One region of the Serratia sp. FDAARGOS_506 genome, then DNA from elsewhere that is predicted to be linked to it. Evidence: predicted binding sites of a transcription regulator. Region 1 holds the regulator's gene; each other region holds the start of a gene.

Region 1 (7,250 bases):
AAACCAGGTAGGCCAACAGCGTGATCACCAGCATGATGCTCAACGTTTCTCCTTCCGGCAACTGCAGCTGCAGCAGCCCGGCCGCCAGCAATAGCCCGGCAATCGTGCCCAGCGCACGGTGCTGAATACGCACCCGGGTGGCGTTATACCCGTTTTGGCTCACCAGCATGATGGTGAGCAGGATCCAGTAAGGTTTCGGCAGGTTGAATACCGCCCCCAGGCTGCTGCCGACCGCCAGCGTGACGCCCAGCCGCGCGGCGTTGCGCAGGGCGGTGGATTTGAACGACAGGTAGCTGACCAGCGCCGGCCAAAACGGCAGGCGGTGCTGGCCGGGCATCAGGTCGCGGCGGTACAGCGGATGCTGGGTGCGCAGCAGGCGGGCGATGCGGCTGAAGTGGTAATAACAAAACTGGCCGACCGGGTTATCGGGATGCTGCGCCGCCATTTTTTCCAGCGCCGCCAGCTCGTGGGCCATGGAGAAGCGCTTCGAATGTTGATGATAGAGAATATCGTGCGCCACCACGCGCAGCCGGCCGGCGATCACCTGAGCATTGCGGCGAATGATCGCTTCGGCCTGGCTCTGTTCCACCAGTTTTTGTACCTCTTCCGGCAGATGGAGGCTGACGGTGATGTGCTCCTGCAGGTCCATCGCCACCTGAAAGGCGCGCTGCAGGCGCTTTTGCTCGAGGTTGTTGGCGTGCGGCAGGAAATTAAGCTGTTGGTACAACAGGCTGATCAGATCCATCACCTTTTGCTGGCGCACCAGCAGCGGCGGCAGCGCGGTTTGCGGATCGGTGTGCTGGGTCAGCAGTGAGTATTTGGCTTCGAAGTAGTCCGCCAATTCCAGATAGAGCTGGCTTAGCGTCTCGCGCATCGGTTGCTCTTTCCACAGCTTGAACCAGAACCAGGTGAATAAGCCGTACCAGGCGGTGCCGATCGCGTACAGCAGCGGCGCCTGCCAGATAGGCACCGTGCCGGCCGTGCTGAGGGCGAATATGGCGGCTACCAGCGCCGCCGGCAACAGCCGGGCGTGCAGCGGGCTGATTTCGCCGGTGACGCCGAGCAGCAGCGCCAGGCCCAGCATCAGCGCCGGCAGCGGCACGTGCCACAGCAGAGCCTGTTGCAGCAGAACGCTGCTGAAGGCGAACAGCGAACCGCCGACGATCAGCCGTTTAAAGAAGCGTTTATGCGGCGTGTCCAGACCGGCGATATTGCAGCAGGCGGGCACGAGGGAGAACATCAGGCCGAGCTGCAGCTGGCCTATCAGCAGGCCGAACAGCACCGGCAGGCACAACACCAGCGTTTGTCGCAGTGCGTAGTTGATTTCCGGGTGGTAGATCAGGCGGCGCCACATGGCAGAGAGCAGGCAAAAAAACGGCGCAGATTGCGCCGTTTCTTCAGGGATTAACGGGTGCCGTAGACGACAATGGTTTTGCCGTGGGCGGAAATCAGGTTTTGATCTTCCAGCATTTTCAGAATACGGCCAACGGTTTCACGCGAGCAGCCGACGATCTGGCCGATCTCCTGACGGGTGATCTTGATCTGCATGCCGTCCGGGTGAGTCATGGCGTCGGGTTGCTTCGCCAGATTCAGCAGGGTTTGCGCGATGCGGCCGGTAACGTCCAGGAAGGCGAGGTTGCCCACTTTTTCGGATGTGACCTGCAGGCGGCTTGCCATCTGTGCGGACAGACGCATCAGGATGTCCGGGTTCACCTGGATAAGCTGGCGGAATTTCTTGTAGGAAATTTCGGCCACTTCACAGGCGGTTTTCGCGCGAACCCAGGCGCTGCGCTCCTGGCCTTCTTCGAACAATCCGAGCTCGCCGATGAAATCCCCCTGGTTAAGGTAGGACAGGATCATCTCTTTACCTTCTTCATCCTTGATCAGCACCGCAACGGAGCCTTTCACGATGTAGTAAAGCGTTTCGGCCTTTTCACCTTGGTGAATCAGCGTACTCTTCGATGGATATTTGTGGATATGGCAATGAGACAGGAACCATTCGAGAGTAGGGTCTGTTTGCGGTTTGCCGAGAACCATTCGCTGTTATCCTCTGTTGTTATCGCTGCCTTGTGTCACAGGGGTCAGAGTTCCCTGTAAAACCCGCCTGTAGCCGCAGTCATGAGCGAGGGCTACCGGCAAGTTTTGAGGCGTGTCATAAAAATACGCTGTCGCTCTAGCATATTAACTTGCCGTAAGCGCTGCAAGCTACATTCTGTTAACATACCGGTAAAGGAGCCTTTCTCTGGGCGTTTCCCTGAAATTCAGTGTCCCGGAAAGATTTATTGCGGCTCTGTTTGTAGCACAGAGTAAGGCGGGTGTCTCGTGTTGTCTCGCTTCAGCATGATTAGCATCAGGTTACGTTGCCTGTTTCTATGCGAAAGCGTACTCTGATTTTAAGAAATCAACCGGAGTGACCAGAATGCAGGCAAGAGTTAAATGGGTGGAAGGGTTAACGTTTTTGGGTGAATCGGCCTCCGGCCATCAGGTGTTGATGGACGGCAACGCCGGCGATAAAGCGCCCAGCCCGATGGAGATGGTGCTGATGTCGGTGGGCGGCTGCAGCGCGATCGACGTGGTGTCCATCCTGCAAAAAGGGCGCAACGACGTGCGCGACTGCGAGGTGAAGCTGACCTCCGAGCGCCGTGAAGAAGCTCCACGGTTGTTCACCCATATCAACCTGCACTTCATCGTTACCGGCCAGGATCTGACCGACAAGATCGTCGAGCGCGCGGTGAACCTGTCAGCGGAGAAATATTGCTCGGTGGCGCTGATGCTCAACAAGGCCGCTACAGTGACCCACAGCTTCGAGATCCGTCAACCGGCGTAATCGAGACGGAGCGCGGCCTGGCGCCGCGCTCAACGCATTTATTCGATCTTCTTGCCTTCCAGCAACCGCTGCACCAGCGGCGCCATGATCAGCTCCATCGCCAGCCCCATCTTGCCACCCGGCACCACTAACGTATTGATGTGCGAGATAAACGAGCCCTGCAGCATCGCCAGCAAATAGGGGAAGTCTATCTGATCCAGCCCGCGGAAGTGGATCACCACGAAGCTTTCGTCCAGTGAGGGAATCGCCTTGGCGGCGAACGGGTTGGAGGTGTCCACCGTCGGCACGCGCTGGAAGTTGATGTGGGTGCGCGAGAACTGCGGCGTGATGTAGTTGATGTAATCTTCCATCGAACGCACCACCGAATCCATCACCGCTTCGCGAGAGTGGCCGCGCTCGCCGGTATCGCGGATCAATTTCTGGATCCACTCCAGGTTGACGATCGGCACCACGCCGACCAGCAGATCGACATGTTTGGCCACGTCATGGTGATCGGTGACAACGCCGCCGTGCAGCCCCTCGTAGAACAGCACGTCGGTCGGCGCCGGCAGCGGCTCCCACGGGGTGAAGGTACCCGGTACCTGATTGTAGGGCACTGCTTCGTCGTAAGTGTGCAGATACTTGCGCGAGCGCCCGGTGCCGTTCTTGCCATAGTCGATAAAGCTCTGCTGCAGCAGGCCGAAGTCGTTGGCCTCGGGGCCGAAATAACTGATGTGTCTGCCCAGATCGCGTGCCTTGCGGATCGCCGCGTCCATTTCCGGCCGGGTGTAGCGATGGAAACTGTCGCCCTCCAGCTCGGCGGCGCGGATGTTGAGCTGTTGGAAGATCTTACGGAACGCCACGCTGGTGGTGGTGGTGCCGGCGCCGCTGGAACCGGTCACCGCGATAACGGGATGTTTGGCAGACATGATGGTTGTCACTCCGTGTTGAATGCGCCGGCGTCGGGGATTATTGTGGCTCTTGTTGACGCTCTCTATCTCTGGGTAAAAATGGCGCGCGCTGGTTTGCAATGCCCCATTGTTACCTGATTTTTTTCGTCAGTCATAGAACCGAACGCCACTAAATTTCTTCCTGCCCGGCGCGGAACTGGCCGCGCGGCATGATGTTGACGCTCTCGTGCAGTTCTGACCACACCAGCACCACTTCGCCGTTTTTCAGCTGGCGGCGCACGTCCTCCACCTTTTGTTCCAGCGAGCGTTCGTGTTCGCCATAGTCGGTGCCTTCGCGCAGTACAAAGGATTCGATCAGGCTGTTCAGGGTGTCGGTTGCCAGTTCTTGCCAGGGAATGATCACGTCGGAATGTCCAGATAAGGGGAAAGCCAGGCCGGAATGCGATGCTCCAGCCACATGTGCGGTTTTTTCAGCGTGCCGCCGACGAAGCCGACGTGGCCGCCGAACTCGGTCAGCTGATATTCGATATTGCGCGGCAGGCCGGCGATGTCGGGGATCACCTCATGGGTCATGAAGGGATCGTCCTTCGCATGGATGATCAGCAGCGGCGTCTGGATAGCCGGCAACAGCGGCAGGGCGCTGCAGCGGCGATAATAGTCGATAGCGTCGCTGAAGCCGTGAATGCGCGAGGTGATGGCGTCGTCGAATTCGCGGATACGGCGCAACCCGTTCAACTGTGACAGCTTGAGCGGCAGAGTGTCCGGGTAGTGTAACAGTTTGCGGGTGGCGTTTTGTTTCAGCTGCCCCAACAGGTAGCGCTGATAAACGCGGGAGAAACCTTTCTCCATGCGGTAGGCGCAGGGCTCCAGCATCAGAGGCGCCGAGACCACCACCGCCGCCTGCAGCAGGCTGTCGGCGCCTTGCTGCGCCAGATAGCAGGCCAGCATATTGCCGCCAAGCGAAACGCCTACCGCTGCGGTCGGCACCTCGCCGTAGCTGTCGCGCAGCCAGCGCAGGAAGAAGCGCGCATCTTCGGTTTCACCGGAGTGGTAGATGCGCTGCTTGCGGTTGGGTACGCCGCTGCAGCCGCGAAAGTGCATCACCACGCCGAGCCAGCCGCGCTCGCGCCAGGCGTTGAGCAAGCCATGCGCGTAGGGGCTGTAGAAGCTGCCTTCCAGGCCGTGGAACAGCACCGCGCGCGGTTTGTCGCGCGCCTGCGCCGGATCTTCGCTCCAGGCGAGATCGACGAAATCGCCGTCGGGCAATTCCAGCCGTTGCCAATGCGGCTTCAATAATACGCGGCGGCGCACCAGCCGCGGCAACAGCGTTTGCAGGTGCGGGTTACTGGCCCCGGTCAGAGGGCGAAAGGTGTTAGGCATAGGCTGAATAAAAATGTTGTGGGCGGCTATTGTGAGATCCCTAGCGCACTGTTAGCTTCAATACCAAGAATTAACAATGATACTGCAAAAAAGCGCCTTGGGTGAGGAGCACCCGTGCCATGGAACCGAGTTTATTCCTTTCGATGTTAGGCTTCCTGTGGGTCGCCGCCATTACCCCCGGCCCCAATAACCTGCTGTTGACCACCTCTGGCGCTAACTTCGGCTTTATGCGATCGCTGTGGTTGATGGTCGGCATCATGCTTGGCATGCAAAGCATTTTGCTGCTGGTGGCCTTTGGCGTCGGCAGCCTGATCCTGGTCTACCCGTCGCTGCACCTGATCCTGAAAATCCTCGGCAGTCTGTACCTGCTGTGGCTGGCATGGAAAGTCGCCACCGCTGCCTATGAGAAACTGGAAACCGACGTGGCGCCGCCGCAGCCGGTGCGGTTATATCAGGGGTGGCTGCTGCAGTTCCTCAACCCGAAAGCCTGGCTGATGGCGCTGGGGGCGGTGGCGAGTTTCAGCCTGGCGGGCGATAAGTACAACGGTTCCATTGCGGCGATCGCGCTGGGCATTTTGGTGGTCAACATCGTCGCCGGCATTATCTGGCTGGCGTTCGGCACCGTGATCGGCCGCCTGCTGCGCAGCAAAAAGGCCTGGGTTATCTTCAACGTTTCCATGGGGTTGTTGACCGCAGCCTGCGTGTTACTGATCTGGCATTAAGGAGCGAACGATGGCGGAAAATTATTATCACGTGGTTGCCTTTACCGGCGAAGGGCTGCGCGGCAACCCGGCCGGGGTTTGCCTGCTGACGCAGCCGCTGCCGGCGGAGCGGCTGCAGGCGATCGCCAACGAGATCGGCCTGCCGGAAACCAGCTTTGTCTGGGATGACGGCGATATGACCGCCATCCGCTGGTTTACCCCGGAACGCGAGGTCGATCTTTGCGGCCACGGCACCCTGGCGGCGGCACATGTGATGTTCAGTGCGGTCAATCCGGCACTGCAGGATATCCGTTTCCGTTCGGCCGGTGGCGAGCTGTTTGTTAAGCGCGATGCGCAGGATGGGGAACGACTGGTGCTCGACTTCCCCGCCCGGCCGCCGCAGAAGGTGGCTGAACCGGCGGGCCTTGCGGCGCTGTTGGGCGTGCAGCCGCAGGAGGTGTGGCAGGCGAAAGCGCTGCTGGTGGTGCTGGAAAACGAGGCGCAGGTGCGCGCGCTGCGGCCGGACATCCCGGCGCTGATCGCGTTGGCCGGGCGTGCGGTGATCGTTACCGCGCCGGGTGACACCGTGGACTTCGTTTCGCGCTATTTCACGCTCGACGGCGGTGAAGATCCGGTCACCGGCTCCGCGCACTGCACGCTGATGCCTTACTGGTCGGCGCGTCTCGGCCGTCATCGGCTGCATGCGCAACAGATCTCGGCGCGCGGCGGTGAATTGTTCTGCGAACTGCAAGGGGATCGCACCCTGCTCGGCGGCTATGCTCATGTGTTCCTGCGCGGAAGTATCGCGCTGTAACCCGCGTTTATATTACTCACTGTAATAAAGAAGACTTTTTTATTCTTTTATCGCTCGCCATCGCTCAGATAAAACTGTCAGCAACTGAACAGATTTTTATCAACGGAGCGGAACATGGCGGGCAAACTCTTTTCCTTACGCAACGCGGCGCTGTTGGCGCTGTCGCTCAGCGCAGCCAGCGCCTACGCGGTGGACGTGACCGTGGCGTACCAGACTTCAGCGGAACCGGCCAAGGTGGCGCAGGCGGAAAACAGCTTCGCCAAACAGTCCGGCGCGACCGTTGACTGGCGTAAGTTCGACAGCGGTTCCAGCGTGCTGCGTGCGCTGGCCTCCGGCGACGTGCAGATCGGCAATATCGGCTCCAGCCCGCTGGCGGTGGCCGCCAGCCAGAAACTCCCCATCGAAGTGTTCCTCATCGCCTCGCAGCTTGGCAGCTCCGAAGCGCTGGTGGTGAAAAATGACATCAAAAGTCCGCAGGATCTGATCGGCAAGCGCATTGCGGTGCCGTTTATCTCCACCACTCACTACAGCCTCCTGGCCTCGCTCAAGCATTGGGGCATCAAGCCTGAGCAGGTGAAAATCCTCAATCTGCAGCCGCCGGCCATCGCCGCCGCCTGGCAGCGCGGCGACATCGACGG
Region 2 (7,250 bases), 540 kb from region 1:
TCAGCCCCGGCCGCATCGAAAGCTACGTGAAATACCCCGAGGTGGCCTACGATCTGTTCCACTGCGGTTACGATGTGGTGATCGTCGATCATCGCGGCCAGGGGCGCTCCGGCCGTTTACTGGCGGATACGCACCGCGGTCATGTGGTAAACTTCGCCGACTACGTGGACGATTTCGAGCAGCTTTGGCAGCGTGAGGTCGAATCGCGCGGTTATCGGCAGCGCTTCGCGCTGGCACATTCGATGGGCGGCGCGATCCTGGCGCAGTTCCTGCAGCGCCGACCGCAGGCATTCGACGCGGCGGCGTTTTGCGCGCCGATGTTTGGCATTCAGTTGCCGATGCCGGGCTGGCTGGCCGACCGTATTCTCGACTGGGTGGAGACGCGCCCGGCGATCCGCGACTACTACGCGGTGGGTACCGGCCAGTGGCGTCCGCTGCCCTATGTGGTCAACGTGTTGACCCACAGCCGCGAGCGCTACCGGCGCAGCCTGCGCTATTACGCTGATTACCCCGAGCTGCAGGTGGGCGGGCCGACCTATCATTGGGTGCGGGAGAGCATCCGCGCCGGCCGGCAGATTATCGCTCAGGCCGGGGAGATAACAACGCCGCTGTTGCTTTTGCAAGCCGGTGAAGAACGGGTGGTCGACAACCGTTCGCACCAGGCTTTTTGTCAGGCTCTGTCAGACGCGGGGCGCCCTTGCGAAGGGGGGCTCCCGTTGGTTATCAACGGCGCACGCCATGAGATCCTGTTCGAGCGGGACGCGATGCGCGCCGAAGCACTGAACGCAATCCTGCGCTTCTTTGCTCAACACTTAGGCGGCGGGCTGCCGCCGACAACTCCATCAGAGGTTAGAACATAACGCTATGTATCACGTCGTCGCTTCCGATTTAGATGGCACGCTGCTGTCTCCCGACCATACCCTGTCGCCGTACGCCAAAGAAACGCTGAAGTTGCTGACCCAGCGCGGCGTGCATTTCGTGTTCGCCACCGGCCGTCACCATATCGACGTGGCGCAGATCCGCGACAGCCTGGAGATCAGCGCCTTTATGATCACCTCCAACGGCGCGCGGGTGCACAACACCGCCGGCGAGTTGATTTTCAGCCACAACCTGGACGGGGATATCGCCCGCGATCTGTACGGCATGCTGCACGACGATCCGGAGATCACCACCAACGTCTACCGTAACGATGACTGGTTCATCAACCGCGAAAGCCCGGAACAGGAAGAGTTCTTCCAGGAGTCGGTGTTCAAATACCAGCTGTTCGAGCCGGGCCTGCTGGAAACCGACGGCGTCTGTAAGGTTTACTTCACCTGTGAAGACCATGAGCGGTTGCTGCAGGTGGAAGACGCCATCAACGCGCGCTGGGGCGATCGGGTCAACGTCAGCTTCTCGTTCCCGACCTGCCTGGAAGTGATGGCGGGTGGCGTGTCGAAAGGGCATGCGCTGGAAGAAGTGGCCAAGATCATCGGCTATACGCTGCAAGAGTGCATTGCCTTCGGCGACGGCATGAACGATCTGGAGATGCTGTCGATGGCCGGCAAGGGCTGCATCATGCGCGACGCGCATCAGCGCCTGAAGGATATGCTGCCGGAGCTGGAAGTGATCGGCTCCAACGTCGATAACGCGGTGCCGCACTACCTGCGCAAGATGTTTCTCTGAAATAACCAGGCCGTTTTTCTTAAATAACAAGGGCGCCTCGCGGCGCCCTTAAAGTCAATGATAAACCGGATGACGTTGCCGAGCTTACAGAGGGCAATGTCTAAAAAACAAGGAAAATCAATTTATTGATTTTCGACTGATATCCACAAAGGAGGAAAAACCACGTTTTTCCTCCTTTGTCAGCAATCCAAGGGCGCCTCGCGGCGCCCTTGTTATTACTTGTGCTGGCCCTGCTTCTGCAGGAACTGCACGCCCTTGTCCGGGAAGTCGGTGAATACGCCATCGACGCCGGCCTGGTTGTAAATCACGTCATACAGCTGGTTCACGTCGGTCACGTACTTCGGCAGCGCATCGGCGCGGATGGTGAACGGATGCACCGCCAGCTTGCTGGCGTGCGCTTCTTTCACCATGTCGGTCAGCACGATGTGGCCCGGCTTGGATTTATCTGCCACCACCAGCATGTGGTAGTCCGGCCCGATGCCGTCGGCATACTGAGCGATTTTCTTCATCGCGCCCGGCTTGAACATCCAATCGTAGTCGTATTCTACCCACTTGCCGTCGGCTTTCTGCTCGTAGGTTTCCTGCCAGTCGTTATAGGCGATCAGCTGCACCAGTTTCAGGTCCATGCCCAGCTTCGGCTCCAGCTCGTTCTTGATGCGTTTGAGCTCGTTGGCGTCGAAGCATTGCAGGTAGACGTTATCGTTCTTGCCGGTGTAACCGTATTGCTTGAGCACCGCCAGCACTTTGCTGGAGATGTCTTTGCCTTCCTGCTTGTGGAACCACGGCGCCTTGATTTCAGGGTAGATGCCGATGTTTTTGCCGGTCGAATGGTTCAGACCCTGCACGAACTCGATCTCTTCCTGGAAAGTGTGCACGCGGAAGTCGGATTTGCCCATCGGGAAGCGGCCAGGGTAACCCTGTACCTTCTTGCCGTTTTCGATTTCAAAGCCTTCGGTGAACTTCAGCGATTTGATTTCCGCCAGCGTAAAGTCGATGGCGTAGTAGCGGCCGTCTTTGCGCGCGCGGTCCGGGAAGCGTTCGGCGACGTCGGTGACGCGGTCGAGGTAGTGGTCATGCAGCACCACCAGCTCGTTATCCTTGGTCATCACCAGATCTTGTTCAAGGTAATCGGCACCCTGTGCGTAGGCCATCGCCTTCGCCGGCAGAGTGTGTTCCGGCAGGTAGCCGCTGGCGCCGCGGTGGGCGATCACCACTTTGTCCGCCGCCTGCGCGGCGCTGACCATTGAGGTGGCGAGAATGATCCCTGTCAGCAGGGCTTTGACTTGAGTCCGCATTCCGTTTTCTCCGTGTTGTTGGGGGCAGGGTAGTAAAAAGGCCGCAGGGCGGCCTTTAAATCATGCAAAAGTCGTGTGACGCTTAACCGCGCTTGGCGGCGATTTCCGCGTGGTGTTTCTTTTCGTTCAGCATGGTCAGCAGCAGCAGGATAACCGCCAGCACGCCGCCGCCGATCATCACCATGAAGCCGCCGTCCCAACCGAAGAAGTCCACGGTGTAGCCGACGATGGCGCTGGCCGCGACCGAGCCGCCCAGGTAGCCGAACAGGCCGGTGAAGCCCGCGGCGGTGCCGGCGGCTTTCTTCGGCGCCAGCTCCAGCGCGTGCAGGCCGATCAGCATCACCGGGCCGTAGATCAGGAAGCCGATGACCAGCATACAGATCATGTCCACGGTCGGGTTGCCGGCCGGGTTCATCCAGAACACCACGGTGGCGATGGTTACCAGCGTCATGAAGAACACGCCGGTGGCGCCGCGGTTGCCTTTGAACACTTTGTCCGACATCCAGCCGCACAGCAGGGTGCCCGGGATACCGGCGTATTCATACAGGAAGTAAGCCCAGGAAGACTTGTCCAGCGCGAAGTGTTTCACTTCTTTCAGGTAGGTCGGCGACCAGTCCAGAATGCCGTAACGCAGCAGATAGACGAACACGTTGGCGACCGCGATGTACCACAGCAGCTTGTTCGGCAGAATGTACTGCATGAAGATCTGCTTGGCGGTCAGCTCTTCTTCGTCTTTTTCGCTGTAGTCGTCCGGATAGTCGTTTTTGTACTCTTCAATCGGCGGCAGGCCGCAGGATTGCGGGGTGTCGCGCATCAGGGCGAAGGCGATCAGGGCCACCAGGATGGCGCCGAAGGCCGGCATGTACAGCGCCGCGTGCCAGTCGTTGAACCAGGCCATGCCCAGCAGGAACAGCAGCGGCGGCAGGCCGCCACCCACGTTGTGGGCGCAGTTCCAGATGGAGACGATGCCGCCGCGTTCTTTCTGCGACCACCAGTGCACCATGGTGCGGCCGCACGGCGGCCAACCCATGCCCTGGAACCAGCCGCACAGGAACAGCAGGACGAACATGATGGCGATGCTGGAGGTCGCCCACGGCACGAAGCCCATGAACAACATCACCGCCGCCGCCAGGATCAGGCCGGCAGGCAGGAACACTCGCGGGTTGGAACGGTCGGAGACCGAACCCATGATGAATTTGGAGAAGCCGTAGGCGATGGAAATGCCCGACAGCGCGAAGCCGAGGTCACCGCGGCTGAAGCCTTGTTCGATCAGGTAAGGCATGGCCAGGGTGAAGTTCTTACGCACCAGATAGTAAGCGGCGTAACCGAAGAAGATCCCCAGGAAAATTTGCCAGCGTAGCTTACGGTAGAGCGGGTCTACCTTATCGCTCGGCACACGGGCGATGTGTGCGGCCGGCTTAAAAATACTCAACATGAGCGCCTCCGATGGCTTTATCTGTTATCACATCAATATGACCTTTTACGTTCATTTGATGATTGAGCGGATATCGAATGTGGTGTTTTTGTGTTCCATAACGAGCGCCATTGTCATCAAATACGCCTGGTGTCGCTGTGACGAATGGCGCAATTGTTACACTTTCATGAAACCACGGCGGATTTTGAGCGATTCGTTAACGTTATGAAATAGAAAAACGTCCAAAAATCGTGATTATGATCACATTGATGGTTTTTTGTGGACATTTTTATTTCGTTTTATGTTCGTTCTTGTTCCTTATCAAACAAAGACCCTAATAACCGTGGCTCAATAGGCTCATAACTACCGATCCTGAGGGAGCGACATGAGCAGCTATTTTGACGGCGGCGAAACGGATGTGATCATCATCGGCGGCGGCGCCACCGGCGCAGGCATCGCCCGCGACTGCGCGCGGCGCGGCTTGCGCTGCATCTTGCTGGAGCGCCACGACATCGCCACCGGCGCCACCGGCCGCAATCACGGTTTGCTGCACAGCGGCGCGCGCTATGCGGTGACCGACGGTGAGTCGGCACGCGAGTGCATCGAAGAGAACCGTATCCTGAAACGCATCGCCCACCACTGCATCGAGCGCACCGACGGGCTGTTCATCACCTTGCCGCAAGACTCGCTGGACTATCAGCAGCAGTTTATCGCCGCCTGCCGCCAGGCCGGCATCGATGCTGAAGCGATCGACCCGCAGCTGGCGCTGCGCCTCGAACCGGCGGCCAACCCGGCGCTGATCGGCGCGGTGCGGGTGCCGGACGGCACCGTCGATCCCTTCCGGCTGACCGCCGCCAACATGCTGGACGCGCGCGAGCACGGCGCGCAGATCCTGACCTACCATCAGGTGGTGGGGTTGCTGCGCAGCGGCGACCGGGTGACGGGCGTGCGCGTTTACGACCATCAGAATCAGCGGCGTTATGAGCTGCATGCGCCGGTGGTGGTCAACGCCGCCGGCATCTGGGGCCAGCAGATCGCCGAATACGCCGACTTGCGCATCCGCATGTTCCCGGCCAAAGGGGCGCTGCTGATCCTCGGCCATCGCATCAACAACATGGTAATCAACCGCTGTCGCAAACCGGCGGATGCCGACATCCTGGTGCCGGGCGACACCATTTCGCTGATCGGCACCACCTCGACCCATATCGATTACGACCAAATTGACAACATGCTGGTGACGCCGCAAGAGGTGGACATTCTGATCCGCGAGGGAGCGCTGCTGGCGCCGACCCTGGCGCAGACCCGCATTCTGCGCGCCTATGCCGGGGTGCGGCCGCTGGTGGCCAGCGACGACGATCCTAGCGGGCGCAACGTCAGCCGCGGCATCGTGCTGCTCGATCACGCCAGCCGCGACGGGCTGGAAGGGTTTATCACCATCACCGGCGGCAAGTTGATGACCTACCGCCTGATGGCTGAGTGGGCTACCGACAAGGTATGCGAAAAGCTCGGTGTAAACCGCCCGTGCACCACTGCGCAGGACGCGTTGCCCGGATCCCGCCAGTCGGCGGAGGAAACGGTGCGCAGCGTGGTTTCTCTGCCCGCCAGCATTCGCGGCTCGGCAATTTACCGCCACGGCGATCGCGCCAGCCAGGTGCCGACGGCCGATCGGCTCGACACCAGCCTGGTGTGCGAATGCGAAGCGGTGACCGCCGGGGAAGTGCGTTATGCGGTCAATTCGCTGACCGTCAACAATCTGGTGGATCTGCGCCGCCGCACCCGCGTCGGCATGGGCACCTGCCAGGGAGAACTCTGCGCCTGCCGCGCCGCCGGGTTGTTGACGCGCTTTAAGGTCAGCACGCCGCAGCAATCCATCGCGCAGTTGTCGCAGTTCCTCAACGAACGGTGGAAAGGCGTACGGCCGATCGCCTGGGGTGATGCGCTGCGCGAGAGCGAATTTACCAGCTGGGTTTACCAAGGGTTGTGCGGGCTTGAAGCCCGGGCCGACAAGGAGCAGGAGGCGGATGATGCGATTTGACGTAGTGGTGATTGGCGGCGGCCTGGCGGGCCTGAGCTGCGCCATTGCCGTGGCCGAACAGGGCAAGCGCTGTGCGGTGGTTAGTTCCGGCCAGAGCGCGCTCTATTTCTCCTCCGGTTCGCTCGATCTGCTGGCAAGATTGCCGGATGGCACGCCGGTCGAGATGCCGCTGGCTGCGTTACCGCAGCTGGCGCAGCAGGCGCCGCAGCATCCGTATGCCCTGATCGGGCCCGGCCGGGTAGCGGCGCTGTCCGCCGCCGCACAGCGGCTGCTGGAGCGCTGTGGGCTGAACCTGCAGGGCGAGGGCGCCAACAACCACCTGCGCATTACGCCGCTGGGCACGCGCCGCGCCACCTGGCTCAGCCCGCAGGCGATCCCGACGCTGCCGCTGACCGGCCAACTGCCGTGGCGGCGCATTGCGGTGATTGGCATCGAGGGTTTCCTCGACTTCCAACCGCAGATGGCCGCCGATTCTCTGAGCCGTGAGCTCGGCGTAGAGACGGAAGTGGCCTATTTGCACATGCCGGCGTTGGACAGATTGCGCAATAACCCCAGCGAGTTCCGCGCGGTGAACATCGCCCGGGTTCTGGATTTGATGGAAAGCCTGCCGCCGATGGCTGAGGAGCTGAGACGACTGGCGGGCGAGGCCGACGCGCTCTTCCTGCCGGCCTGTCTGGGATTGGAGGACGACGCGTCGCTGGCGGTACTGCAGGATGCGGTTGGCAAACCGATCCGGCTGTTGCCGACGCTGCCGCCTTCGGTGCCCGGCATGCGCTTGCATCAGGCGCTGCGGCGGCGTTTCCAACAGCTGGGCGGCGTTTTCATGCCGGGCGACAGTGTGCTG
Region 3 (7,250 bases), 950 kb from region 1:
ACGCTACGGCTTGAAAGACGAGGGTCATCACGCTTGAGTGATGCGCTTATACACCACCGGCGTCGCCTCCGGCGCCTTGTCGCTCAGCGTCATTGCGCTGCGCACCGCATCGGCCGCCTGCTGCCAGCTCTCTTCATCGTTGGCGTGGATCATCGCCAACGGCTGCTGGGCATCCACTTTATCGCCCAGGCGCGCCACCTCGGTCAGGCCAACGCTGTAGTCGATGGCGTCGCTCGCCCGGCGGCGGCCGCCGCCCAGCGAAACCACCGCCATGCCCAACGCACGGGTATCCATGGCGCTGATGATGCCCGGCTTTTCAGCATACACCGGCTTGCTCAGCGTTGCCGCCGGCAGATAGCTATCGTAACGTTCGACGAAGTCTATCGGCCCCTGCTGCGCCGCCACCATGCGGCCAAATACCTCCGCCGCCTTGCCGTTGTCCAGCACCGCCTGCAGTTTGGCGCGCGCGTCGGCCTCGTCTTGCGCCAGGCCGCCGGACAGCAGCATCTCTACGCACAGCGCCAGCGTCACTTCCAGCAGACGCGGGTTGCGGTATTCGCCGGTCAGGAAGCGCACCGCTTCACGCACTTCCACCGCGTTACCGGCGCTGGAAGCCAGCACCTGGTTCATGTCGGTCAGCAGCGCGGTGGTCTTGCAGCCCGCACCGTTGGCCACGCCGACGATCGCCTGGGCCAAGTCTTGCGACAGCGCATAGGTCGGCATAAAGGCGCCGGAGCCGACCTTCACGTCCATCACCAGCGCATCCAGCCCTTCCGCCAGCTTCTTGGCCAGAATGGAGGCGGTGATCAGCGGAATCGAATCCACGGTAGCGGTAATGTCGCGGGTGGCATAGAAACGTTTGTCCGCCGGCGCCAGCGAGCTGGTTTGGCCGATGATCGCCACGCCGACGTCCTGAATGATTTTGCGGAAGGCGTTATCGTCCGGGAAAATATTGAAGCCCGGAATGGCTTCCAGCTTGTCCAGCGTGCCGCCGGTATGCCCCAGGCCGCGGCCGGAGATCATCGGCACATAGCCGCCGCAGGCCGCCACCATCGGGCCAAGCATCAGCGAGGTCACGTCGCCCACGCCGCCGGTCGAATGCTTGTCGACGATCGGGCCGTTCAGCGCCAGACTCTTCCAATCCAGCACGGTGCCGGAATCGCGCATCGCCATGGTGAGCGCCACGCGCTCCGGCATGCTCATGTCATGGAAATAAATGGTCATCGCCAGCGCGGCGATCTGCCCTTCCGATACCACGTTGTCGCGAATGCCGTTGATGAAAAAGCGGATTTCCGCTTCGCTTAACGGCTGGCCGTCGCGTTTTTTACGAATAATTTCTTGAGCCAGGAACAAGGCATCCCCCTGTGTCGCCGAGAGTCGGTGCAGACGGGCGCGCCTGGCGCCCGCCAACGAAATCGATCAGTAGCCGCCGCCGGCGGTCTGGGTCTGATGGCCCAGCGCGGTCAGCAAGCTGGCCAGCAGGCTGGAAGCGCCAAAGCGGAAATGCCGCGCGTCGGCCCAGCCTTCGCCCAGAATACGATCGGCAAGTTGCAGATAATGCAGCGCGTCTTCCGCGGTGCGCACGCCGCCGGCTGGCTTGAAGCCCACCGTCTTCGCCACGCCCATATCGCGGATCACCGACATCATCAGCTCGGCGCTTTCCAAGGTGGCATTGACCGGCACCTTGCCGGTGGAGGTCTTGATAAAGTCCGCCCCGGCCTTGATGGCGATTTCGGACGCCTTGCGGATCAGATCGGCCTGCTTCAGCTCACCGGTTTCGATGATCACTTTCAGCAGCACGTTGGCCGCCAGGCAAGCCTGCTTGCACTGTTTCACCAGCTCGAAGCCGACCTGTTCGTTGCCGGCGATCAGCGCGCGGTAAGGGAACACCACGTCCACTTCATCCGCGCCATAGGCGATGGCCGCACGGGTTTCCGCCAGCGCGATGTCGATATCGTCATTGCCATGCGGGAAGTTGGTCACGGTGGCGATACGAATATCCGGCGTGCCTTGCTCACGCAGCGCCTTACGCGCCACCGGGATAAAACGCGGGTAGATGCAGATAGCCGCCGTGTGGCCGGCCGGGCTGTTGGCCTGACGACAGAGCGCGATCACTTTCTCGTCGGTGTCATCATCATTCAGCGTGGTTAAATCCATCAGGTTCAGCGCACGTTGCGCTGCTGCGGTTAATTCGGTCATAAAACTCTCCAACTGAGTACCTGGGTGTTGGCGAGCGGACTTGGTTCCATGAAGATAGCGCTGGGGAACGGGGTTCCCACGGCGGCAACTGAGATCCTTCTCACCGCACATGGCCACCCGCCTTGCGGCCGGCCAGTAAATAGCTATTTGAACACGAATGCCGGAGGCGATTCGCGTTCATCGTCACACTATATGAAATAGCACTGTAACAGACCGGAATTATATGTGAAGAACATCACAAAATAACGCGATATCGTTCACAAATTCGCTAAAGAAGCGGCTGAAGATCGCGGGTGCGGTAAGCACCCGCGTTGCTTAGAGTATAGGCGGAGTCCCACGATCGGTCGCGCCGACGCGGGCTCCGGGATGGCTTACAGCGCCAGGAAGAAGCCGGCGATGGTGGCGCTCATCAGGTTGGACAGCGTGCCCGCCGCCACGGCCTTCAGACCGAAGCGCGCGATGTCATGGCGACGGTTGGGGGCCATGCTGCCCAGACCACCCAGCAGGATCGCCACCGAGGAGAGATTGGCGAAACCACACAGCGCGAAGGAGATGATCGCCTTGGTGTGAGCCGACAGCACCTGCAGGCCTTCCGCCGCCACCACGTCGTCCGGGCGCAGATAGGCGCCAAAGTTCATGTAGGCGACGAACTCGTTGACGATGATCTTCTGGCCGATAAACGAACCGGCGGTCATCGCTTCGCTCCACGGCACGCCGATCAGGAAGGCGATCGGCGAGAACACCCAGCCGAGGATCAGTTCAAGCGACAGCTGCGGGTAATCGAACCAGCCGCCGATGCCGCCGAGAATGCCGTTGAGCAAGGCGATCAGCGCGATAAACGCCAGCAGCATCGCGCCGACGTTCAACGCCAGCTGCATGCCGGAAGCCGCGCCGGAAGCCGCCGCGTCGATCACGTTGGCCGGACGATCCTCTTCGGCGATCAGCTTCATCGCATCGTCTTTATCGTGGGTCTGCTCCGTTTCCGGCACCATCAGTTTGGCGAACAACAGCCCGCCCGGCGCGGCCATGAAGGACGCGGCGATCAGGTATTCCAGCGGCACCCCCATCTGCGCGTACCCCGCCAACACCGAACCGGCTACCGAGGCCAGGCCGCCGCACATCACGGCAAACAGCTCTGACTGGCTCATGGTGGCGATATACGGACGCACCACCAGCGGCGCTTCGGTCTGGCCAACGAAAATGTTGGCGGTCGCCGACAGCGATTCGGTGCGCGAGGTGCCCAGCAGCTTGTGCAGGCCGCCGCCCAACACGCGGATCACCAACTGCATGATGCCGAGGTAGTACAGCACCGCAATCAGCGAGGAGAAGAACACGATCACCGGCAGAACGCGCAGTGCGAACACGAAGCCGCCGCCGCCGAACACCTCGAACATCTTGTCGGACACCAGCCCGCCGAAAATGAACGAAATGCCCTGATTGCCGTAAGCGATAACGTTTGCCACGCCGTTAGACATACTGCCGAGGATGCTGCGGCCCAGCGGTACATACAGCACCAGCGCGCCGATGCCGACCTGAATGATGAACGCCCACACGACGGTGCGCAGTTTGATGGCCCGGCGGTTGCTGGAGAGCAGCACCGCAATGGCGATCAGCACCGCCATACCGACCAGACTCATGATGAGTTGCATGCAAAGTTTCCCTGTTGCAAAAAATAAAATACATCCCTGCTCATGGAGAGAGGTCTGCTATTGGAGAGTTTCGGGGGGATTATACTGAGCGAGGTCACCCTCGCACCGATTTATGTCACAAATGTATACAACAGGACGCAAATAAAAACCTTATAACGTGACACAAATCACGTTATAAGCTCATCAATCCGGCATGGCGAACAGTGCCTGGGTATTGCGTTGCAGGTGGTCGGCGATCTCATCGGCCGGCTCCGGCCGCAGCTCGCACAGCGTCTGAAACACCTCGGCGGCGCGTTCGGGGCGGTTCGGCTGCCCCTGATAGCCGGCCAGCGGCATGTCCGGCGCATCGGTCTCCAGCAGCAGTGCCTCAAGGGGCAATTGCGCCATCACGCCGCGCGTTTTCTGCGCCCGCTCATAGGTGAGGGTGCCGCCCACGCCGATGTAATAGCCGAGGCGGATAAACGCCTGCGCCTGCGACAGGCTGCCGGCGAAGCCGTGCACCACGCCGCGACGCGGCAACTGCATGCGCCGCAGCGCCGCAGCCAGCTGATCGTGGGTGCGGCGCGAATGCAGGATCACCGGCAGATCATGCTGTTTCGCCAGCTTCAGCTGGGCCAGCAGCACGCTTTGCTGGCGTTCGAACTGCGGGTTGTCCATATACAGATCGAGCCCGATCTCCCCTACCGCCACCAGCTTGCGCGGCCGTTCGGCCAGCAGCGTCGCCAGCTGTTCCAGCTGCGGCTCATGATGCTGCGCGATATACAGCGGATGCAACCCCAGCGCGGCGAACAGCGGCGGGTGCTCCTGCGCCAGCCGCAGCACCCGCACGAAGCGATCGGCGGTGACCGTCGGCACAATGATGCGCTGCACGCCGGCGCTTGCCGCCCGCGCCAGACTTTCGGCCTCATGCCCGGTAAAAGGGGGGAAATCGAAATGGCAGTGGGTATCAGTAAAGGCGTAACTCACAGCGCGCCCCCTTCACCCGGCGGCAAATCACCCGGCAGAATGATCTTCGGCGCCGCCAACGCGGCCTCCGGCTGCGCGCCCAGCTCGGGCGGCATGGCGATGTCGGTCACGATCGGCGAAGGCATTCTGACGTTCTCCGGCTGGATCAGGCGGCGCGACAGCGCTTTCTTCACCTTCATGCCGTCCGGTTCCGGCTGCGCCATCCACTGGCCGACGGTGGCCAGGAAGTAGCGGCCGCAGCGGCGCCCCAGATGATAATCCTGATTGAGCGCCCCCAGTCGGCTGCCCAGCGCATTGCTGGCCAGCGGTTTCGGCGGAAAGATCTCGAAGATACGTAGCTTGCCCGGCGGCTTCTCGATAAAGCGCTGGATGCGGTGATAACTTTTCTCATGATGCTGCAGGATGCGCACCATCTGTTGCAGGCTGCTGTCGCTCAGCCAGTGCTCCATGCGCTTCATCCACTGCGGGGTGTAGTACATCTGCGAAGGTACGGTGCGGATCACCACGATGGTGTCGGCGCCGCGGCGGTAGGCCTCTTCAACCGGGATCGCATCGCTGATGCCGCCGTCTTGATAACTGACGCCGTCCAACTCCACGCCCTGGCGATAAAAACCGGGAATGGCGCTGGATGCCTTGATGGCCGGCAGCCAGCGTTCGCGCTGCGCCGGCAGGTAGGTCGGCTCAAAGTCATCGCTGCGGCAGGCGCACAGCAGGAATTCGCGCCCGTCGGTAAAATGTTGCTCCGCCACGTCCATCGCCAGCGGCATCTGCGCCGCCGCCGTATCGACCAACCAGTCGAGATCGATCAGATGCCCGCCGCGCACGAAGCGCAGCGGATTGAAGAACTGGGCCGAGGTGGTGTAACGAGTGATAACCCGACGCGCATAGCCCATCTGCCCGCAGATATAGGCGGACAGGTTTTGGGCGCCGGCCGACGTGCCGATCAGCAGATCGAAAGGGTTAAAGCCCGCGCGCTGAAACTCGTCCAGTACGCCGGCGGTGAAAATACCGCGCTGGCCGCCACCTTCGCAGACCAGCGCCATCTTGCCTGGCCGAAAGGGCTTAGACGCCAGCGGTTCTATATTGCCGAGCGTGATGGGTATTCTGTATCCCAACTTGGCATCCTCAGTGAGACGTTTTCTCCGAGGATACCGCGTCTCGCTCTCTTCCGTAATCCTCTTGCAGCACGCCGGCGAGGAAATCATTGCTGCCGGCCAGCCAAACGCAATCACTGCCGGACCATTCAGCCCACGCCTGCCATACCTGGCCTTTCAGCTGTTTCCAACGCCCGACAATGATGTCGCTGTTCATGACCGGCCCTCCCCGACGTGAGAAAAGGAATTAAGCTTTGTTACAGTTTGCAGGAAAATGCCGGCCGGCTAAGGACGCCGGCGGCCGGTGAACAGGCTGACCAGAAACAGGATGATGCCGACGACGAACACCACCTTGGCGGCCCAGGCGGCGGTGCCGGCCAGTGAACCAAACCCCAGCGCCGCTGCGATAAGCGCGATGACTAAAAAGATAATGCCCCAACGAAACATAAGCTTCTCCTTACCATTGTGAAAAAATTGGCTGCCGTCGGCCGCTTCGATAGCGAGGCGTTGACGGTGAATCAGTTTCTTTTTCTGGTGGTGCATGCCGGGCCGCCTTCGCGGCCCGGCAGATGCGGCTTTGTTGTGACTTGTTATGGGCGCCTGGCGGGATTACTGCTTGACCACCAGGTCGTTTTTCACGCTTTTCACACCGTCGATGGCCTTGGCGATGCTTTCCGCACGCTCAGACTGCGCCTGTGTTTTCACCTCACCGGAAAGCTGCACCACGCCATCCGTGGTTTCCACTTTCACATTGCGCGACGGCACGATGTCGTCGGCCAACAGCTTGGCTTTCAGCTCGCTGGTGGTGGCGGTGTCACCGGCATACGATTTGATCGACTGGTTGGCTTCATCTTTCACGTGCAGCTTGTCGCTGACGGTCTTGACGCCTTCAACCTTACCGGCGACCGCGACCGCATGCTCCGCCTGCGCCTGGCTGCCGACGAACCCGCTCAGGGTCACGGTGCCTTTTTCGGTTTTCACCGAAATGTCGGAACTTTTGATGGTCTTATCTTCCACCAACGCACTCTTAACTTTAGCCGTTATCGCGCTGTCATCCATGTAACCGTCAACTTTTTTCATGGAGCTATCGATTTTGGCACCGGCACTATCCGCGGCGTTAGACGCCTTGTTGAGCAGACTGTCTTCGGCCAGCGCACTGCCGCTCACCAAAACAGAACCCAATACGACAGCCATCAGCGAGTGTGCAAATTTGGTCTTTTTCATCGATCTCTTCCTTTTGTTGGGGGCTCTCGACGCCAGAACGCCGGAACCCTGCGGCCACCTTCACGCGGCCTGCTCGGTAAATACTTCATCATCGCTATACGATTAAGCGTTCACGACA
Region 4 (7,250 bases), 2.2 Mb from region 1:
CGTGGCCGACATGGCGGCCGCCACCCAGGGGCTGGTCGATCGCGGTTATCGGCTGTTGGTCGCCAACCGCGAAGAGCCGTGGGGGCAGAGCGTTACCCGTTTGCTCAGCCCGGAAGGGTTGCTGGTCGGCGTCACCTATACGCCCTGGCTGCGGTAAACGCCACGCCGTTCGCCGCCGCCTGCCGGCGGTGGGCGGCTTAAGAACAAATACGCATTAGCTTAAAGCGGTCTGCGCTATAGACCCATCAAATCCCCGAGTGGTTTCCTTTCCTGGAAGCAGAAATTCCGTTCATTGCGTAAAAACCAATGGCCAGAACGCGCTATTACCATGCCATTTTACGGCGATTTTTCCCCGTCTTTTTTTGCCGCCAGGTGCCTGATAGGAATAGAGATTATTCTTATATTTCTGCCAATCGTTAAGAAATAATAATGATTATCGTTTTCAACCACGGAAAGGAGAAGGAACGATGAAAACAGTGAAGCGAACGGGCATCGCGCTGGCGATAGCCCTGACTTTCCCCCTGGCATTGCCCGCCGCTACGGCGGCGCAACCCTCCCTGACTAACAGTAAGGTGGCAACGATGACGGAAAAACACGGGCAGTTCATTGCGGTCGGTAAAGTGGTGCAGGTGACCTTCGGCGATTTCGCCTTCAAGCTGGATTTTACCGATGACAAGACCATGACCTTCACCGGCATCGGCGAGGCGTCGCAGGGCATCACCGACACCGTGCAATACACCGCAGTGGAGATTCGGCCGAAGGTCTATATGGTCTATTGGCACGAACCTCAGTCCGGCGACAACGTGACGCATATCGAGGACTTTGAGCGCGGCGAGGTGTACACCAACATCGCCGCCAAGGACGGCAGCTTCACCCATCTGAAAGGGCAGCTGAAAATCGTAGGTCACTCAGGAAAATAAGGAGCAGTTATGAAAAAGGCATTGATCACCTGTGCGATCGTCGGCGGCTTGCTGGCGAGTTACCCGGCGCTGTCAACGGATCAGGCGGCGTCTTACAAATCGGCCGGCAAAGGCGGTTATCATCATGCCCAGCAGAAGCTGAAGGTGGTGGAAGATCTGTACGCGGGCTTTTTCAACCGCCACGACATCGGCGTGGCGCAGAGGCTGATTGTGGAAAACTACAAGCAGCATAACCCGTTCGTCGGCGACGGCATCAAGCCGTTCCTGGATTTCTTCAGCCAGACCTTTAAGGACAATCCGCAGTACAGTGCCAAAATATACCGCAGCGCGGTCAACGGCGATCTGGTCTATGTTCACGTCAAATACCAAAATAACCCGCAGGATCGCGGCACCGCCAGCGTGGATATTTATCGGGTGAACGATCAGGGGAAAATCACCGAGCATTGGGACGTCAATCAGGATGTGCCGGAAAAATCGGCCAACGACAATACCATGTTCTGATCCGCAAGGGCCGCTGCGGCGGCCCTCAACACGCCCGCAACACTTTATTTACTTACATAAATATTAAATGACCGCCGCGTCGAGTAGGCTACGGCCGCCTTTGGCAGTGGTGGCACGGTTGATGGGCGTCATTGTCCCACCACTGCTTGAGGCGTTTCCCCGCATTTCCCGTTATCCCGCGCGTTGACTCTCCACTTTTTTGAACTGATGGCGCAGCTGCAGCGCATTGCAAAGCACCAACACCGCCGTCACGGCGAATACCCAACGGAACCCCATCATCGCCGAAATGCCCGAGCCCAGCAGTGGGCCGACGACGTTGCCCAGGTACATAAAGGATTGGTTGTAGCCGAAGATGCGCCCGGTCACCTGATCAGAGGAATACTTCAGCAGCAGCGCCTGCACCGCCGGCATCAGCGCGCCGTCGGCAAAGCCGAGCAGGAAGCGCAGAATGCCCAGCTGCAATGGCGTATTGACCCAGGCCATCACGGCGAACAGGCCGGTGGTGAACAGCAGCGCGGCGATCAGGATGCGTGCGGTGCCGATGCGATCGCCGAGCCGCCCGAGGCGCGGTGCCGAGATCAGCGCCGCAATGCCGGGCACGGCGGCGATCATGCCGCTGACAAAGGCGATATTGCTGACGTCGCCCGACAGCTCGCGGATGAACAGCGTCAGGATCGGGCTGATGGACGAGTTGGCCAGCTGGATCATCAGGGTACAAACGAACAGGGTGACGATCAGCGTCGGATAGGGCAGCGAACGGAATACCGCCTTGCCGCTCAGCTGATCCGCTTTTTTCACCGTGATGCGCCGCTCTTTAATCAGGAACAGCGTCACCAGGAAGCTGACGAACATCAGCCCGGCGGTGACGAAAAACACCACTCGCAGCCCCAGATGATCGGCCATCAGCCCGCCCAAGAGCGGCCCGGCGATCACGCCGGAGATCTGCCCGGTAGAGAGCGTACCCAGCGCCCAACCGCTTTTATCGCGCGGCGCCTGCGAGGCGACCAGCGCCATGGCGTTGGGAATATAGCCGGACGTCAGCCCCATCAGGGCGCGCAGCGCGAACAGCTGCCAGACGTTGGTGGCCAGCCCCTGCAGCGCGATGACGATCGCCATGCCCAGTGAGGCGCGCAGCAGCATCAGCTTGCGGCCTTTGCGGTCGGCCAGGCTGCCCCACAGCGGCGACACCACCGCCGAGACCAAAAAGGTGCCACTGAACACCAGACCGGACCACAGGCTGAGGGATTGGTGATCGCTGATGCCGAGCTGTTCGACGTACAGCGGCAGAAAAGGGAGGATTTGGCTCATCGCCAGCCCGGTGAAGAAACACCCGAGCCAGACCGAGATCAGATTAACTTTCCACGCTTCCATCGGCTTACCGTACCACGTTGAATAAGGAGGGATTTATTAAGCAAAATAATAATAACACTGCAAATTAATTGGCGAGGGGCAAATGCGTGAGCAAACGTAACCCTGCCGACGCAGTGTCTTTTTGCTATATATTAATAGCTATATTATCATAGGTAACTGGGTTAAGCCAGAGCGGCGCGGAGACCGCGCGATCCGGCGGTGTGAAAGCAGGGATAAACTGAACGCTATCGATTAATGCCAATGAAAAAAGATCATCCTGAAGACGTGACGCTGCTGCGCACGCAGTTAATGTCGCTGGTGCGCCGTTTGCGGCGCGAATCGCGCAGCGACGAAAAATCCTGGGCCCAGCTGATGCTGTTGGGGGCTATCGATCGCCACGGCGGCGAGGCGACGCCGTCGCTGCTGGCGGAGTCGGAGCGCATGCGCTCCTCTAACCTGGCGGCCGCGTTGCGTGAGCTGGAGGCCGATGGTTTGCTGGTGCGCACGCCGGACGCCGAAGACAAACGCCGGGTGCGGGTGCGCCTGACCCCCTCCGGGCTTGGCCTGCTGCAGCAAAGCCGCAGCCGGCGCGAGGCGTGGCTGCTGGCGGCGATGGAGAGCTGTTTAACGGAGCGGGAGCAGGCGCTGTTGATTGAGGCGGGGGCCTTGATGGCGCGGCTGGCGGCGGCGCCGTCAACGGAAACGGAATAATCGGCGGGGCGACCGGTGCGCCGCCCCTGCGGCGAGATTACGGCATCGGCCAATCGGTCGGCATGGTGCTAACTACGTCCACGTAGCGATCCCAGGCCGATGACCAGAATTGGGTGAAGGCTTCCAGGGTGAGGTGAATGCCCATCAGGCCCATCACGAACCAGCAGGCGGTAAACAGGCCCAGGCTGCTGAACATGAACGCCATGCCGTTGCGGCTGGTTTTACGGCAAACGACGTTTAACTGGCTGGCGAAGAACATCATCACGGCGCTCAGTAACTCCCAGCGCATCATGACTAAACCGGTGGCAATGGTACTCATCGAACTCGATCCTATGTAACAAAAAGCCGCATTCGGCAGGGCGCCGACAGGGAAATGCGGGGGAATAACGGGAATAGTGTGATTTAGATCACATTGTAGCATTGGGGCGAACGGCGGCTCAATGGGGAGCGCGGTGAAAAAAACGCCGACGGTAACATTCCAATATGCTGAAACAGTTATGCCATTTCATTAGCAACCTTTTCATGGGGCGGTGCGCCCGATAACGCTATGCTTGCCGGCTTTTCAGTTCCCTGATTTTGCGGGGAAATGTGACGCAAAAGGTATCGGCACCGCATGGCCCTGTTAAAAGAAAAAATTCGCGACCACTCTGCGGAAGAGAGGCTGTTTATCCGCCGGGCAGGCGTAGCGCTGGCGCTGGTGGTGGTCTGTTTCGGCGCGCTGATCGTCAATCTCTACCGGCTGCAAATCCGCCAACACGGCTTTTACCAGACGCGCTCCAACCAGAACGACATCAAGATGCTGCCGATCGCCCCCAGCCGCGGGCTGATCTTCGATCGCAACGGCATTCCGCTGGTGCGAAACGTGACACTGTATCGTATCGAGGTCACGCCCAGCAAAATCAGTGACATGGCGGCACTGTTACAGGCACTGACGCCGATCGTCGACCTGACGCCGGAAGACATCAGCGCGTTTCGCGACGACATGCACCACAACAGCCGCTACAAACCGGTGACGCTCAAAGCAGGACTGAGCGACACCGAGGTGGCGCGTTTTGCCGTCAATCAATATCGTTTCGACGGGGTGACAATCGATACCTATCAACAGCGTGAATATCCTTACGGCGCCCAGCTGGCGCACGTGTTGGGCTATGTGTCGAAGATCAACGACAGCGATCTCAAACGCTTGGACAAGGCTGGGCTGAGCGAGAACTATGCCGCCGACCGCAACATCGGCAAACAGGGCATCGAGGCCTATTACGAGTCCGAACTGCACGGCACCACCGGCTATCAGGAGGTGGAAGTCGATAACCACGGGCGGGTGATCCGCCTGCTGAAGGAGCAGCCGCCGAAGGCCGGCAAGAACATCTACCTGACGCTGGATCTGCCGCTGCAGCAGTACATTGAATCGGTGCTGAAGGGGCAGCGCGCCGCCGTGGTGGTCGAAGATCCGCGCGACGGGGGCATCCTCGCGATGGTCTCCAGCCCCAGCTACGATCCCAATCCTTTCGTGAAAGGCATCGGCTATCAGGCCTATAAGGCGCTGCTGACCAACCCGGATTTGCCGCTGATCAATCGCGTCACTCAGGGCTTGTATCCGCCGGCGTCGACGGTGAAGCCCTACATGGCCGTTTCGGCGCTGTTCGCCGGGGTGATCACGCCCACTACCACCTTTTTTGGCGCGCCGACCTGGACGCTGCCCGGCACCGAACGCCGCTACCGCGACTGGCTGAAAACCGGCCATGGCATGCTCAATGTCACCAAAGCGATCGAGGAATCCGCCGACACCTTCTTTTATCAGGTGGCGTATGAAATGGGCATCGATCGTATCCACCACTGGCTGAGTCAGTTCGGCTACGGCCAGTCCACCGGCATCGATCTGAACGAAGAGTACCGCGGCGTGCTGCCGAGCCGCGACTGGAAGCTGAAGGTGCATAAAAAGGGCTGGTATCAGGGGGATACGGTTTCGGTGGGCATCGGCCAGGGGTATTGGGTGGCGACGCCGATCCAGATGGTAAAAGCGCTGACCACGCTGATCAACAACGGCCAGGTGAAAACGCCGCATCTGCTGTATTCACTGCAGCAGGGCAACCGGGTGACGCGCTACCAGCCGCCGGCGCAAGCGGCGCAGATCGGCGATCCCCATTCGCCTTACTGGGGCATAGTGCGCAACGGCATGTACGGCATGGCCAATTTGCCGAACGGCACCGGTTACAAGCTGTTCCATACCGCACCGTATCAGATCGCCGCCAAATCCGGCACCTCGCAGGTGTTCAGCCTGAAGCAAAACCAAACTTATAACGCCAAAATGATCCCGGTGCGGCTGCGCGATCACATCTTCTATACGCTGTTCGCGCCTTATAAAACCCCACGGGTGGCGATGGCGCTGATCCTGGAAAATGGCGGCGGCGACGGCGTGGTGGCGGGGCCGACCGCTCGCGCGATCCTCGACCACATTTTTGACCCAGCCAACGCCCCGCAGCCCGGCGATACGGCGCAAAGTAAACCGCAGTTAAACGACAGTGCGGATGTGCAACGGTGATGCGGTTTGTTTTTACTTTCTTACAAACTGCAATCTCCTGACCATATCCGGCAAGGTAGACTGAAATAACACCATAAACCGAATAAAAACGCAGGGTTAACACAACAGTGGCGCCATCGACCAAAAAAAGCGGTAAAACCTATTCCACAGTTCGTTTCGGCTGGATTTGCGCCGGCATGCTGGTCTGTTTTTTTCTGTTGGCGTTCAGGGTCGGCTACCTGCAGCTGCTGGAACATCAACAGCTGGCGGATCAGGCCGACCAGCGCTCTATCCGCACCCAGGTGGTGCCGACCAACCGCGCCATGATCACCGATCGCAACGATGAGGCGCTGGCGGTCAGCGTGTCGTCCAAAGACATCGTGCTGGATCCGAAACACATTCTCGATACTCAGACCGACACCGGCAACGAGCGTTGGCAGAGCATGGCCAACGTGCTGAAGATCCCGCTGGCGGACGTGCAGCATTTGATCCAGAGCAACGCGCGCAAGCGTTTCGTCTATCTGGCGCGCAAGGTGGAGGACGACAACGCCGCCTACATCAGCAAACTGCACCTGACCGGCGTCAGCACCGAGCAGGATTTCAGCCGTTTTTATCCGATGGGCCAGGACGCCGCCGGGCTGATCGGCATCGTCGGCCAGGATAATCAGGGGCTGGAGGGCATCGAGCTGGGCTTCAACCCGCTGTTGCAGGGCAAAAACGGCCTGCGTGTCTATCAGAAGGACGGCAGTGGCGCGGTGATCGGTGTGCTAAAAAGCGTGGATCCGGTGCCGCCGCCGAACGTGACGCTCAGCATCGACAAATTTATCCAGTACGTGCTCTATGCGCAGATCCGCGATGGCGTGGTGGCTAACCAGGCCGACTCCGGCTGTGCGGTGCTGGTCAAGATCGACACCGGCGAGATCCTCGGCATGGCCAGCTACCCGTCGTTCAACCCGAACAACTATGGCAGTACCCCGGCGAAAGACATTCGCAACGTGTGCAGCAGCGACAGCTTCGAACCGGGCTCGACGGTGAAACCGGTGGTGGTGATGGTGGGGTTGGAGCATAAGCTGATCCGGCCGGATACGGTGCTGGACACCACGCCGTATCGGGTGAACGGTCACCTGATCAAAGACGTCGGCCACTGGTCGAAGTTGACCATCACCGGCGTGTTGCAAAAATCGAGCGACATCGCGGTATCGCACATTGCGCTGGCGCTGCCGGCCACGGTGCTGCCGGCGGTCTATCGC

The links. The regulator CRP, encoded in region 1, controls carbon source genes, mostly activating them, when cyclic AMP is high. The targets are predictions, from matches to a motif close to ATGTGANNNNNNTCACAT.
Region 2: glpT (glycerol-3-phosphate transporter) is a predicted target of CRP. The motif match lies at 4,621-4,638, and genes of this name have one in related genera.
Region 3: deoC (deoxyribose-phosphate aldolase) is a predicted target of CRP. The motif match lies at 2,423-2,440, and genes of this name have one in related genera.
Region 4: EGY12_RS18340 (YjcB family protein) is a predicted target of CRP. The motif match lies at 3,878-3,895, and genes of this name have one in related genera.

Annotation. Positions count from the first base shown of each region.
Region 1 covers NZ_CP033831.1:1,142,226-1,149,475, reverse strand. Annotated here, with positions in the region: gene EGY12_RS05800 (YccS/YhfK family putative transporter) at 1-1,354, opposite strand, end outside; gene crp (cAMP-activated global transcriptional regulator CRP) at 1,405-2,037, opposite strand; gene EGY12_RS05790 (OsmC family protein) at 2,420-2,827, shown strand; gene EGY12_RS05785 (phosphoribulokinase) at 2,866-3,735, opposite strand; gene EGY12_RS05780 (YheU family protein) at 3,887-4,120, opposite strand; gene EGY12_RS05775 (hydrolase) at 4,117-5,097, opposite strand; gene EGY12_RS05770 (LysE family translocator) at 5,217-5,819, shown strand; gene EGY12_RS05765 (PhzF family phenazine biosynthesis protein) at 5,830-6,612, shown strand; gene tauA (taurine ABC transporter substrate-binding protein) at 6,727-7,250, shown strand, end outside.
Region 2 covers NZ_CP033831.1:1,684,523-1,691,772, forward strand. Annotated here, with positions in the region: gene pldB (lysophospholipase L2) at 1-860, shown strand, start outside; gene yigL (sugar/pyridoxal phosphate phosphatase YigL) at 865-1,662, shown strand; gene glpQ (glycerophosphodiester phosphodiesterase) at 1,878-2,957, opposite strand; gene glpT (glycerol-3-phosphate transporter) at 3,040-4,392, opposite strand; gene glpA (anaerobic glycerol-3-phosphate dehydrogenase subunit A) at 4,757-6,406, shown strand; gene glpB (glycerol-3-phosphate dehydrogenase subunit GlpB) at 6,396-7,250, shown strand, end outside.
Region 3 covers NZ_CP033831.1:2,092,408-2,099,657, reverse strand. Annotated here, with positions in the region: gene deoA (thymidine phosphorylase) at 28-1,353, opposite strand; gene deoC (deoxyribose-phosphate aldolase) at 1,420-2,199, opposite strand; gene EGY12_RS10150 (NupC/NupG family nucleoside CNT transporter) at 2,571-3,848, opposite strand; gene EGY12_RS10145 (TatD family hydrolase) at 4,032-4,814, opposite strand; gene EGY12_RS10140 (patatin family protein) at 4,811-5,929, opposite strand; gene EGY12_RS10135 (stress response protein) at 5,940-6,125, opposite strand; gene EGY12_RS10130 (DUF1328 domain-containing protein) at 6,194-6,355, opposite strand; gene osmY (molecular chaperone OsmY) at 6,518-7,132, opposite strand.
Region 4 covers NZ_CP033831.1:3,764,445-3,771,694, forward strand. Annotated here, with positions in the region: gene EGY12_RS18315 (glyoxalase) at 1-157, shown strand, start outside; gene EGY12_RS18320 (MoaF N-terminal domain-containing protein) at 468-920, shown strand; gene EGY12_RS18325 (ester cyclase) at 930-1,421, shown strand; gene EGY12_RS18330 (multidrug efflux MFS transporter) at 1,593-2,792, opposite strand; gene EGY12_RS18335 (MarR family winged helix-turn-helix transcriptional regulator) at 3,033-3,482, shown strand; gene EGY12_RS18340 (YjcB family protein) at 3,520-3,801, opposite strand; gene mrdA (penicillin-binding protein 2) at 4,096-6,021, shown strand; gene EGY12_RS18350 (penicillin-binding transpeptidase domain-containing protein) at 6,129-7,250, shown strand, end outside.